3 regions of the Vibrio sp. NH-7 genome follow, and region 2 is predicted to be linked to each of the others. Evidence: predicted binding sites of a transcription regulator. Region 2 holds the regulator's gene; each other region holds the start of a gene.

Region 1 (4,290 bases), on a different replicon from region 2:
GACGGGTAATTGAATACCGTCAAGTTGCCCATTGGGTCTTCAACATTGCCACGTGCCAGAATGGTTTGATATTGCTGGTCTATACGTTCCTTCAGCACCGGTGAAGGACTGGGTGCTGGCATGTTTGCTTCTGAAGAGTGATCGCGTGAAACAAAACGTGATGGTGTTGAATACGGATCGTGATCGACGCTTCCACTTGGCTCTTCTTGAGCCGAGTAATTGACGTGTTGACACAATATATAGCCACTGTTGGCTTCGCCCGTTGCCATCCAAAGGACGCCATTGTTGCTTTTAGGCTGCAACTGTACGTAGTGGGAAGCAAACTCATAGGATTGTGCGTGGTTAACCCATCTCGCATCGAACATCGCCAACTTGCGTCGGCAACGACTTGCGATATGGTCCAAGTGGTCATAAAACGTTTTTGGATTGATCTCTAATTTGCGGCAAATCTCGCGGACAGAATAGCCCATAAAGAGCAAGCCAAGCAGGTTTTCTTGGAAATGAAGTTTTTTATTGGCTCCAGACCATTTATCGACGAAGGTTGTCTGGCAGCATTTGCAGCGATAGCGTTGGCGGTCACCACTGTAACCAAACGCATGATAAAGGTGCTTGTGAGTATGGACTGATAAGCCAAAGTTTTCGCAATCATCGTTGCGGCAGGCTGGAAGCCCATCGCTATGGAGATGACGCAAGCGGTGAAGCTCGTTGAGAACTTCTTGGTTGTTAAGTAAGGGGGGGAAAGCACCGCACTCCCGACAAACCATCGCAGGTCGTTTAGGGTTCGCATGTTGCACAACGTAACGATATGCATCACTCAATCCAAAGTTGTCACACGCCAATGTTTTACAAAAGTTGAGCTGTAAACCTTCTGCTTCCTGTGGCAGTTTGCCAGTTGTCACTATCTCCCCCTCGGGATTATTCGGGCCACCAAGCAGACACTTGGTGGCAAAGTAAATCGAATTAGATGTTGATTGCTGTCTCTAGCGCCACTTTCATCATGTCATTGAACGATTTTTGACGTTCTTCTGAGCTAAGTTTTTCGCCACGGATGATGTGGTCAGAAACGGTTAGAATCGTTAGTGCTTTTGCACCTAGGTCTGCAGCAACACCGTAGATGCCAGCAGCTTCCATATCTACACCTAGAATGCCTAGTTTTTCCATCTTCTCGAAGATGTCAGCTTCAGGTGTGTAGAAAAGGTCTGCCGAGAATACGTTACCCACTTTTACTGGCACTTCTTGAGCGCGAGCTTGGTTTACCGCTTCTTCTAGTAGGCCGTAATCAGCGATTGCTGCGAAGTCGTGGTTGTTGAAACGGATACGGTTAACTTTAGAGTCAGTAGATGCACCCATACCGATCACAACGTCCATTAGGTTTACGTCGTCACGCACTGCGCCACAGCTACCGACACGGATTACGTTTTTAACGCCGTATTCAGCGATTAGCTCGTGAACGTAGATACAGCATGATGGGATACCCATACCGTGGCCCATTACTGATACTTTCTTACCTTTATAAGTACCTGTAAAACCAAACATGTTACGTACGTCACATACTTGCTTCACGTCTTCTAGGAACGTTTCTGCAATGTATTTAGCGCGTAGCGGGTCACCCGGCATAAGTACTGTTTCTGCAAAATCACCTGGTTGAGCGTTAATGTGTGGGGTTGCCATAGTTGATACTCCAAAGTTATTGATTATTCAGTTTCCTGATTACCAATTTTGTTGATTCTGTTTTATCTGTTGAGGCAATACTAGCTAGATAAGCGCTCGAGCCGTGAGATGTATGTCACAAAAGCACCCAAACTCGAAGTGAAAAAGGCTATTGATAACGTTTTGTGTTGAAAGTGGTAATGCAATCGATTCGGAAAAACGATTGCTTATTTAAAGTGAACTTATTGAGGCAATTTATCGTATCGGTCATTTGTGTGTACAAAAATAATTTTTGTATAACATGAGAAAATTGTGCTAATAATTATACAAACAAAAAATTTGTACACCTTTGAGAGGACAGTATGATGAGTAATGTAATCAATATCGGTATCAGTTCATGTGTGCTGGGCGAAAACGTGCGTTTCGACTCAGGGCATAAGATCAGTAAATTCGTCACCAAAGAGTTGGCGCCCTACTTCAACTTTATGCCTGTTTGCCCAGAAGTCGGTATGGGCATGCCGGTTCCAAGACCCACTATTCGCTTGATGTCGAATGAAGAGCGAATCGAACTTGTTGAAACCAAAAATCCTGACAATAAGCATACTGAAGCCATGATCGATTATTCTGAGAAGAAGGTTGCGGAGCTTGTTGATCAAGAGCTTTGTGGTTACATCGTCTGTGCTAAGTCGCCAACGTGTGGCATGGAGCGTGTGAAGGTTTACAGCAAGAACAGTGCTGCGAAAGAAGGCATTGGCTTGTACACCAAAACTTTGATGGAAAAAATGCCGTGGTTACCAGTAGAAGAAGACGGTCGTCTAAATGATCCTGTATTGAAAGAGAACTTCATTACTCGTATATACACACTGCATGACTACTACCAGTCTGTAGGCCATAACCTAACACGTGGAGCGATTGTGGCCTTCCACTCTCGCTATAAGTTAACGCTCATGGCTCATCACCCAGAATCTTATAAGAAACTTGGCCAGCTGGTCGCCAATATTTCTGACTACGATCTTGAGGAATTCTTCAAGTTGTATCGAGAAGGGTTGATGAAAGCGATGGCTCACAGAGCAAGCCGAAAGAACAATACCAATGTTCTAATGCACTTGCAGGGTTATTTCAAGCGAGACCTAGATAAAGAAAAGAAAGCGGAGCTTTGCCAAGTGATCGATGACTATCGTGTTGGTCTGATACCGTTATTGGCACCACTGACGCTTATTAAACACTATTTAGCGACCCATCCGGACAGTTATTTGCAACAACAAAAATATTTTGACCCATATCCGCAGGAGTTACGTTTACGTTATGGATTGTAATGAAAAACAGTATGCCATTAGAGAGGTCTCAGAGTTGACTGGTGTAAAGCCCGTCACTTTGCGAGCGTGGCAGCGTCGATACAACCTGATTAAACCTATAAGAACTGAAAAGGGCCATCGTTTATATAGAGAAGAAGACATCGCTCGTATTCAGTCTATTCAAGTCTGGTTGGACAAGGGTGTCTCTATTGGCAAGGTAAAAGCGTTGTTAGACGCAGAATCCCTAGTCGAGGATCAAGGGGTAGCCATTGACCAACACCTAGAAGAAGTAGATAAGGTCACCGCTGCTCTTGCCATACTCAATAAAAAGCGGGTCGAATCGACCATTAATACGGTGCTAAAAGAGTATCCATTGCCTGCGGTCATTCAACAGTTCGTGAAGCCGATCTACGAATCGCTCTCTTTAGTAAAGCGTAACCAGCAGGTACTACAAACGGCATTGTTTAATGGTCTGCTAATCGCAAAGTTAGAAGCCATTATTGAAGCAGAAAACAAAGCATCGCATCGAGGCAAGTGCCTGTTCATCAACTTTGATCCAAGTCGAGACATCGAGAGTCGTTTGTGGGCGGCAAAATTATCTGATGATGGATGGAACATGACGCTGCTAGATGGCGTTGATGATGTGTCAGGTCTAGTTCGGGCAGAATTTGATACGCAATTTGATTCGATAGCGCTCTATAGCCCACGTCCGCTCACCGAGCAGCAAATTGGTGGTATTGAGAGTGTGAGAGGTGGGTTTTCCGGTCAGTTTTTCTTGTCAGACGTGCTAGCCGCTTACGAGGAATATAGATGAGAATTGTATGGCTGAGGCGCGATTTGCGCACGATCGACAATACGGCACTGAACGCGGCGATTGAGAGCAGAGAACCGGTAATCGCCGCATTTGTGGCAACGCCTGATAGTTGGCGTGAGCATAAAATGGCGCCTATCCAAGCGGATTTAATCAAAAGGCGGCTTGTCGAACTCAAGAGCGAGCTTTCTGAGCTGAACATTCCCCTGATCTATTCCGAAGCTCCAGATTATGCGAGCAGTGTCGATGTGGTGTTAAGTTGGGTTAAGCAATATGGTGTGACCAACGTCCACGTCAATAAAGAGTACGAGCTGAACGAAGTGAGTCGCGACGATAAGGCTGAGAGTAAGCTGTCTGAACTGGGAGTGATGCTGCATCGCTATGACGACAAGTGCCACTTTGCGCCAGGCAGTGTCGTAAATAAGCAGGGGCATTATTTTAAAGTCTTTACTCCTTATAAACGTGCTTACTTACAGAAACTCGAGGAATACCCTGTGCAGGTTCAGAAAGTAAAAGGCGCGGTTGAGCTTGGTC
Region 2 (4,290 bases):
CAGAAGCGGCAGCAATGGCCGGTAAAATTGCTATTTCGATTCGTGCATACCATGACCGCACCGGTGAAGCGCAGCGCGAAGCAGCAGGCAACCAGATTGTGCTACGTCATCGCCCACTGGGTGTGATGGCGGTATTTGGTCCGTATAACTTCCCTGGTCATTTGCCAAATGGTCACATCGTGCCAGCCCTTTTGGCCGGTAACACCGTGGTATTCAAACCATCTGAGCAAACGCCACTAACCGGTGAGTTTGCGATGAAACTGTGGGATCAAGTTGGTTTACCAAAGGGCGTGATTAACCTAGTTCAAGGTGCCAAAGAGACGGGAATAGCGCTCGCTGATTCGAAAGGTCTTGATGGCGTGCTATTCACGGGTAGTGCAAACACCGGGCATATTCTGCACAAGCAGTTTGCAGGACAACCGGGCAAGATGCTGGCGCTAGAGATGGGCGGCAATAACCCGATGGTGATTTCTGACAACTACGGCGACCTTGATGCCACGGTTTACACCATCATCCAATCGGCATTCATCAGTGCAGGGCAGCGTTGTACCTGTGCCCGCCGCTTGTATGTGCCTGTAGGTGAGAAAGGTGACCTGCTAGTGAGCAAACTGGTGGAAGCAACCAACAGGATCCGTGTCGACCAGCCATTTGCAGAGCCTGCTCCGTTTATGGGGCCTCAAATTTCAAAAGCTGCCGCTGACTTTATCCTTGCTGCGCAAGCGAATCTGCAAAAGCTTGGCGGTGAGAGTCTAATCGAGGCGAAAGCGGGTGAGGCGGCATTTGTTACACCGGGTATCATTGATGTCACTGCGATTGCAGAACTGCCAGATGAAGAGTACTTCGGCCCGTTGCTGCAAGTCGTTCGCTACCGAGGTTTGGAAAAAGCGGTGGAACTGGCTAACGACACACGCTTTGGTTTATCGGCTGGCCTAGTATCTACCGATGACAGTGAGTGGGAATACTTTGTTGACCATATCCGTGCGGGTATCGTAAACCGCAACCGTCAGCTCACTGGCGCGAGTGGTGATGCACCATTTGGCGGTCCAGGCGCATCGGGTAATTTACGTCCAAGCGCTTACTATGCCGCAGACTATTGTGCTTACCCTATGGCTTCGATGGAAGGCAGCGAAACATTGCTGCCTGCTACGTTAAGCCCAGGGTTAGATCTATAACCATAATAAACCACTAAGGTTTCCCTTATTGCCTTTCTTAGCCGAAAGGCACTTTAAACGTCACAGGTTGAAGGCTACCTAATCAGATTTTCTGGACACATTTTGGTTAGGTGGCCTCTTTTATATCGAAAAACAATACTAATAAAGCTCTCTTTAACGTAAACAACCCCGATACAAGGAGGCGTTATGACGCCAGATGTTTTGTTCCAACCGTTATGGAATGACTATATTCAACGCTTATGTCCCTCTGCTGAAAAAGTGCATCAACTTCTGCAAGAAGACGAAGCATTGATCAACGACCATATTGCTTTGCGCACCTTCAATGTTGAGCCGTTAGGCATTGCGACGCTGGCTCAACCATTCCTTGATGCTGGTTACACCCCTTGTGGTGACTATGTGTTTGAGAGCAAAAAGTTAGTCGCCAAGCATTTTGAACATCCAGACCCAACGCAACCGAAAGTATTCATCAGTGAACTCAAAGTCGATGAGTGTTCAGCCGAGTTGCAGGCCATCGTGGCTAAACTGGTTGAGCAGGTGGACGCCTCTCAATTGCAAAGCCCAGAGTTTTTGTATGGCGGACGTTTGTGGAATCTTAGCTACGCTGATTTCCAGACGTTGGCAAAAGAGAGTGAATACGCTTCTTGGTTAGCTGCCCATGGTTATGGTGCAAACCACTTTACGGTGAGCGTGAATCAGTTAAATGCGTTTGGCGAAGTGGTTGATGTGAACAACCATCTGCGTGATGCAGGCTTTACCATCAATGAGTTTGGTGGTGAGGTGAAAGGCTCCCCAGATGTGTTGCTCGAACAGTCATCTACTATGGCAGACAAAGTCCCCGTGCAATTTACTGAAGGCACAGAGATTATTCCGGGTGGTTTCTATGAGTTTGCCAAGCGTTACCCAATGAGCAACGGCGAGCTTTATCCAGGGTTTGTTGCGGCGTCTGCTGATAAGATTTTTGAAAGCACCAATGGGTAAGTTCGAACAGGGATTACCTAGTTTGTATTGCTCACAAACAAAAAAGCCACCCAATGGGTGGCTTTTAAAATTCAGCAGTTAATCGAGATTAACGAGTACCGTAAACAACGATTGTCTTACCGTGAGCAGAGATTAGGTTCTGCTCTTCTAGCATCTTCAAGATACGACCTACTGTCTCACGAGAACAGCCAACGATTTGACCGATTTCTTGACGAGTGATCTTGATTTGCATGCCGTCCGGGTGAGTCATCGCATCTGGTTGCTTCGCTAGGTTTAGTAGCGTTTGCGCGATACGGCCAGTAACGTCTAAGAACGCAAGGTCGCCCACTTTTTGGCTAGTCACTTGAAGGCGGCTTGCCATTTGCGCTGAAAGGCGCATTAGGATATCTGGGTTTACTTGAATTAGCTGACGGAACTTCTTGAATGAAATTTCTGCTACTTCACAAGGAGATTTAGCACGAACCCATGCGGTACGCTCTTGGTCTTCTTCGAATAGACCAAGTTCACCGATAAAGTCACCTTGGTTTAGGTAAGAAAGGATCATTTCCTTACCTTCTTCGTCTTTAATAAGAACCGCAACTGAACCTTTAACGATGTAGTACAACGTCTCAGCTTTCTCGCCCGCGTGAATTAGCGTGCTTTTTGATGGGTACTTATGAATATGACAGTGTGAAAGGAACCACTCTAATGTTGGGTCGGTTTGAGGTTTACCTAGAACCATAATATCTCACTTCCTCTGCAGGGTACGCTTGCCGCTTTCCATGTTTTAGCTAAGCCTTAAATAGGCTTACTAGGATAAGAGCACTTTACAAATGCTGCAAGCCAACTTGTGTTTCGGTTACAAATAGTATCCTTTTTCGAAAACGATTTCTTGATTTTAATCGGGTCCTACTTGGGTTTTGCTACGCAAAACTGTGCACATGATCACGGTATGAAAAGTAATCGTGTTCTAGCCGTGAGTTCTAGCCAATTTTTCCTGTTTCGATGAGTTGCTGAAGGATAGGACGAACGATCAATTCCATCGCAAAACTCATCTTGCCACCAGGCACGACTAAGGTGTTATGTCGCGACATAAATGAACCATCAATCATTGCCAGTAAGTATGGGAAATCGACGTTCTTAATTCCGCGCAAGCGAATGACCACGAAACTCTCATCCAAGCTCGGGATGCCTTTTGCATTTAAAGGATTGGATGTATCGACGGTCGGCACTCGTTGAAAGTTAATGTGGGTGCGCGAAAACTGTGGGGTGATGTAGTTGAGGTAGTCGTCCATCGAACGAACAATCGAATCCATCACCGCTTCACGAGAGTGACCTCGATCGCGAGTGTCTCGAACAAACTTTTGAATCCACTCTAAGTTCACGATTGGAACCATGCCAATCAAGAAGTCCACATGCTGGGCAACGTTAACATCGCCATCGACGACGCCGCCATGCAACCCTTCGTAGAAAAGAACGTCGGAGTTCTCTGGCAAGTCTTGCCAAGGGGTGAAGGTGCCAGGCATTTGGTTGTATGGTACTGCCTCGTCAAAGGTGTGCAGGTAGCGGCGAACTTGCCCTGTACCTTCATGGCCATATTTACGAAAGAACTCTGCTAGCGCAGGAAAGTCGTTAGCTTGTGGGCCAAAGTAACTAATATGGCGGCCTTGCTCGCGCGCCTTACGGATCTCCACATCCATTTCTGGTCGTGTGAAGCGATGGAAGCTGTCGCCTTCAACCCATGCGGGTTTGACGTTCATCATATTGAACATCTTACGGAAAGCTTCTGAAGTAGTGGTAGTACCGGCGCCAGAAGAACCGGTAACGGCAATAATTGGATGTTTTGCTGACATGACAAACCTTGTCGTTGAATACGTTCCTGTAATCGGAGTTCACTATAGCACGCTTTAGTAAACCGTCATTGTATGCAGTTCTCTAAAATTTGTTTTTGAGTTGAATGTCGACGGTTTCATGTAACTCGGAGAAAACCACGACCGCATCACCTGACTCGAGCTGTTTCTTAATTTGATCAATCTTGCTTTGCAGTGACACCTCTACCGCTCCGTAGTCGGTTCCTTCCCTAAGGACAAACTCACGAATCAAGTTTTCTAATGTCTCTGGTGCAATGTCTTGCCAAGGAACAATCATAAATACCTCTAGA
Region 3 (4,290 bases), 1.1 Mb from region 2:
GGTTTATCAGCTTCAAGCTAGAGCATCTGTCTAAAGCCAACGGAATTGAACACGAAAATGCTCACGATGCGATGGCCGACGTGATTGCCACCATTGAAATGGCGAAGAAGATCAAAGCTGCGCAACCTAAGCTGTTTGATTATTTCCTCAGTATGCGCCACAAACGCAAGCTCAACGATCTGATTGATATTGTTAACATGACGCCATTAATGCATGTCTCGGGCATGTTGGGTCGAGAGTGTAATTACACCAGTTGGATGGTTCCTGTGGCTTGGCATCCAACCAACCAAAATGCGGTGATCATGGTCGATTTGGCCAAAGACCCGCAACCCCTGTTCGATTTGGATGTTGAGCAGCTCAATGAGCGCCTGTACACCAAACACTCGGAACTGGCAGACGATGAACTTCCGGTCCCGGTAAAACTGGTCCACCTTAATAAGTGTCCGATACTTGCACCTGCGAAAACCTTAACCGCAGAAAACGCCGCGAATATTGGTATCAACCGAGAGCAATGCCTTGAGAACTTGGCACGGCTGCGCCAAACCCCTGAAATACGCGAAAAGCTGATTGGTTTATACAGTATCGACCGGGAATACGCGAAAGATAACGATGTCGATAGCATGCTTTATGACGGATTCTTTTCTCCGGCGGATAAAGCCTCGATGGACATTATTCGCCAAACCGACCCAAATAATTTAGCGGCGCTTGATATCTCGTTTAATGATGACCGAATTGCACCGCTGCTATTTCGCTACCGAGCACGCAACTTCCCTGCCACTTTAGATGAGTCAGAGCAGCAACGCTGGGCAAATCATTGCCGAGACTACTTCGAAAGTCGTATTGAAGACTATATGCTCAATTTGGAAAACTTAGTTCACGAACATGAAAGTGATGAAAAGAAGCTAGCTATTTTAAAATCCGTTTATCAATACGTACAAAAGCTAGTATCTTAGATACCAGAACGCCTGCACCCTAACAGATGCCTCAGCCACATACACAATAATTACCAGTCATGAGGCACTGACACCCAACCAACATGGGTTTACACCGTGTTGGTTTTTTACGTTGCGTTTTTGCAACGCATGATAATTTCGGACGATAACAACTTATGGCAAAAACAGTGCTGAAATACGTTGTGTCAATGGGGCTGATTTTCCTCTGCCTCATCGCGGGCATCAACATTCAACATCTTCTCGATATTTCGATTCCTGGTAGCATCATCGGCATGCTGATTCTCTTTGGATTGCTTGCAAGTGGACTTGTTCCCGTCGACTGGGTACGCCCAAGCGCAAGTTTATTTATTCGCTATATGGTGCTGCTGTTTGTACCCATCAGTGTTGGGTTGATGGAGCATTTCGATATGTTACTCGCTAATGCGCTGCCGATTCTCGCCAGCGCGGTAGGTGGGACATTCATTGTTCTTGTATTGCTTGGGCTTATGCTTGATCGAATGCTAAAAGGGGGACAAAAGTAATGTGGCTACTCGCTACCCTTGTTGTCTTTTTCGCTGCTCGCTGGTTGTGTCAAAAAATCAAAAGCCCATTTATGAACCCGCTTTTGATCAGCTTAGCTGTACTCATTCCACTTCTGACGTATATGAAGGTTCCGTTTGAGACATATTATGCTGACAACCAGTGGATCAACTATCTGCTTCAACCCGCTGTCGTCGCACTAGCTTACCCTCTGTATGAGCAATTGCCGCAGATCCGAGCAAACTGGCGAATCATCATGCTTGCCTGCGGTGTAGGTAGCGTGATGTCGATGCTCACTGCCAGTATGATTGCCGTCTACATGCAAGCCGACATCACACTGATCGCAAGCCTACTTGGTAAATCTGTCACCACGCCTATCGCGATGGAAGTCTCTAGCCATCTAGGCGGAGAGCCGGCAATTGCCGCGATCTTAGTCCTAATCGTCGGTCTGTTTGGCGCGATTGTGGCGTACCCTGTCTACAACTTGCTTAACATTACTCACCCTATTGCCAAAGGACTTACCATGGGAACGGTATCCCACGCGCTGGGTACCGCAACCTGCGCTGAAAAAGATGGTCAAGACGCTGCATTTAGCTCTCTCGCCTTAGTGGTTTGTGGTGTGATTACTTCTATCCTTGCCCCTTCTTTCTTCGCATTTGCCGTTTGGCTTGCTGCCTAACTCACTTTTGCGACGTTTGGTCGAGCTGTTCAGTCGCAGCTCGACCGACCTCACTTCTCTCTCTTATGTAATCGATACCATGTGTGACCTCACTCTAATTATGTAAACAATAAATTCGTTACACGGATTAATGTGATTTAAATCTCAGTAATGTTTTACTCTTCGCATAAAATGAAATACCAGTATCAAGGCATGTCTGTACTGTAAAGACGCCCGTGCCAAAGATATCAATTAACGTATACACAAGGATTCACCATGAGAAGCCGCATTGAAAAAGCGCTATCTGATGCGCCAAGCCAAATCGCAGAATACCTATCACCCATTCTGTTAGCTGATGACTTTGACGCAACGCTTTCCCCTCAGCAATTTTCAGAGCTTCTGTCCATTTCAGGGCTAGAAGACGACGAACTTCGCGTCGCGCTGCTTCCTTTTGCTGCCGCTTATTCCTATGCACCTATCTCAAATTTTTATGTAGGCGCGATCGTACGCGGTTTGTCAGGACGCTTATACTTTGGCGCGAACGTTGAAATCCTCGGCGCACAACTCGGCCAAACCGTTCACGCAGAGCAGTCAGCCATTAGCCACGCATGGATGAAAGGCGAACAAGGTATTTCAGACATTACGATTAACTTTAGCCCTTGTGGCCACTGTCGTCAGTTTATGAATGAATTGACCACCGCAGATAAGTTAGTGGTGCAGCTACCACAGCGTGATGAAATGACCTTGCAAGAGTATCTACCGGAGTCGTTTGGTCCTTCCGATCTTGGTATCGAGTCTGGACTCATGTCTAGCGTTGACCATGGCAAGCATACGAATGAAACCGATGAAATGGTTAACAAAGCCGTCGAGGCACTTAACCGCAGCCACGCCCCTTACACTAAGAACTTAAGTGGCGTGTGTATTAGACTCGATAGCGGTGAGGTTTACTTAGGTGCATACGCTGAAAATGCGGCGTTTAACCCTAGCTTACCACCACTGCAAGTGGCGATGATTCAACTACTACTAGATGGTAAGTCTTTACAAAATATAGAGTCTGCAGCACTGGCGGAAATGGCCGACGGTACCATCAGTCACCTTGCGGATACACAGGCAACACTGGAAGCAATCAATCCCGATATTCCGGTCGCCTACTTAGCGATATAAAATACAAAAGGCGCTCAATGAGCGCCTTTTGTTTCACTTTGCCACTTACCTAAACGTCAAAGAACGGTGTCGGATCCACTTCTAAGCCGCTTGGGGCAATCGCTCGTTCGATGGTTACTTTACTGTGTTTTACATCAACGTATGACACATCAATGAAACGCTTGTACTTTCGAGAGTAGAAACACTTCACCTCAGGTTTAAGTGGTTCCGCCGCATTAGAAGTCCATACGATGCCGACCCGACCATCACTCAGCTCAACCAAAGCACCGACTGGGTATACACCAATACAGTTGATGAACTTATAGACCAAGTCTCGGTCTAGGTGAAATGGTGTCAGGCTAAGCAAAATCTTAAACGCCTCTGCGGAGCTCATCCCCTTTTTGTAACAGCGATCCGCGGTTAGAGCGTCATATATATCGACAATACAGCTCATACGCCCATGAGTTGGCATCTGCTCAGCAGTCAAGCCTCTTGGGTACCCTGTCCCATCCAATTTCTCGTGGTGCATCAAGCATACGTCACGAGCGATATCGCTCAGCCCAGTAACGGTACTGATGATTTCACCCGCATAAACCTGATGCAGCTTCATGTGCTCAAACTCTTCTGGCGTTAAGCGTGCGGGTTTATGGAGCACTTTGTCGTCGACTTTGATTTTGCCAACATCATGGATAATGCCGCCAATCGCCATCTGTTTTAACGTCTCTTTGGGTAAGTTTAGATGCTTACCAAATGAGACCAATAAGGTCGCAACATTGACCGAGTGTTCCAGCAGGTACTCATCTTTACTTCTTAACGCAGAAACGCAGTGAAGCGCATCAGAATCGATCAGCACGGACTCAATCAAATCATCCGCCCAGCCATCTAGCTCATCTACATGAATAGACTTGCCTTCAAACGTCTGATTAAGAATTTTTTGCGCCAGACCTTTTGCTTCGCGGATAATCTTCGAGGCTTTTTTCTGTTGGGAAAAGCGGCTCATTTTCTTACGCTTTGTCG

Evidence for each region. The regulator CRP, encoded in region 2, controls carbon source genes, mostly activating them, when cyclic AMP is high. The targets are predictions, from matches to a motif close to TGTGANNNNNNTCACA.
Region 1: deoD (purine-nucleoside phosphorylase) is a predicted target of CRP. The motif match lies at 1,776-1,791, and genes of this name have one in related genera.
Region 3: cdd (cytidine deaminase) is a predicted target of CRP. The motif match lies at 2,283-2,298, and genes of this name have one in related genera.

The regions. Positions count from the first base shown of each region.
Region 1 is NZ_CM132188.1:208,407-212,696, forward strand. Features, by position in the region: gene ACUALS_RS15275 (lactate dehydrogenase) at 1-899, opposite strand, end outside; gene deoD (purine-nucleoside phosphorylase) at 961-1,671, opposite strand; gene ACUALS_RS15285 (YbgA family protein) at 2,016-2,966, shown strand; gene ACUALS_RS15290 (MerR family transcriptional regulator) at 2,956-3,759, shown strand; gene phrB (deoxyribodipyrimidine photo-lyase) at 3,756-4,290, shown strand, end outside.
Region 2 is NZ_CM132187.1:269,339-273,628, forward strand. Features, by position in the region: gene astD (succinylglutamate-semialdehyde dehydrogenase) at 1-1,172, shown strand, start outside; gene ACUALS_RS01300 (2-oxoadipate dioxygenase/decarboxylase family protein) at 1,359-2,150, shown strand; gene crp (cAMP-activated global transcriptional regulator CRP) at 2,239-2,871, opposite strand; gene ACUALS_RS01310 (phosphoribulokinase) at 3,113-3,982, opposite strand; gene ACUALS_RS01315 (YheU family protein) at 4,065-4,277, opposite strand.
Region 3 is NZ_CM132187.1:1,381,630-1,385,919, reverse strand. Features, by position in the region: gene sbcB (exodeoxyribonuclease I) at 1-953, shown strand, start outside; gene ACUALS_RS06510 (CidA/LrgA family protein) at 1,109-1,474, shown strand; gene ACUALS_RS06505 (CidB/LrgB family autolysis modulator) at 1,474-2,151, shown strand; gene cdd (cytidine deaminase) at 2,407-3,294, shown strand; gene ACUALS_RS06495 (HD-GYP domain-containing protein) at 3,344-4,290, opposite strand, start outside.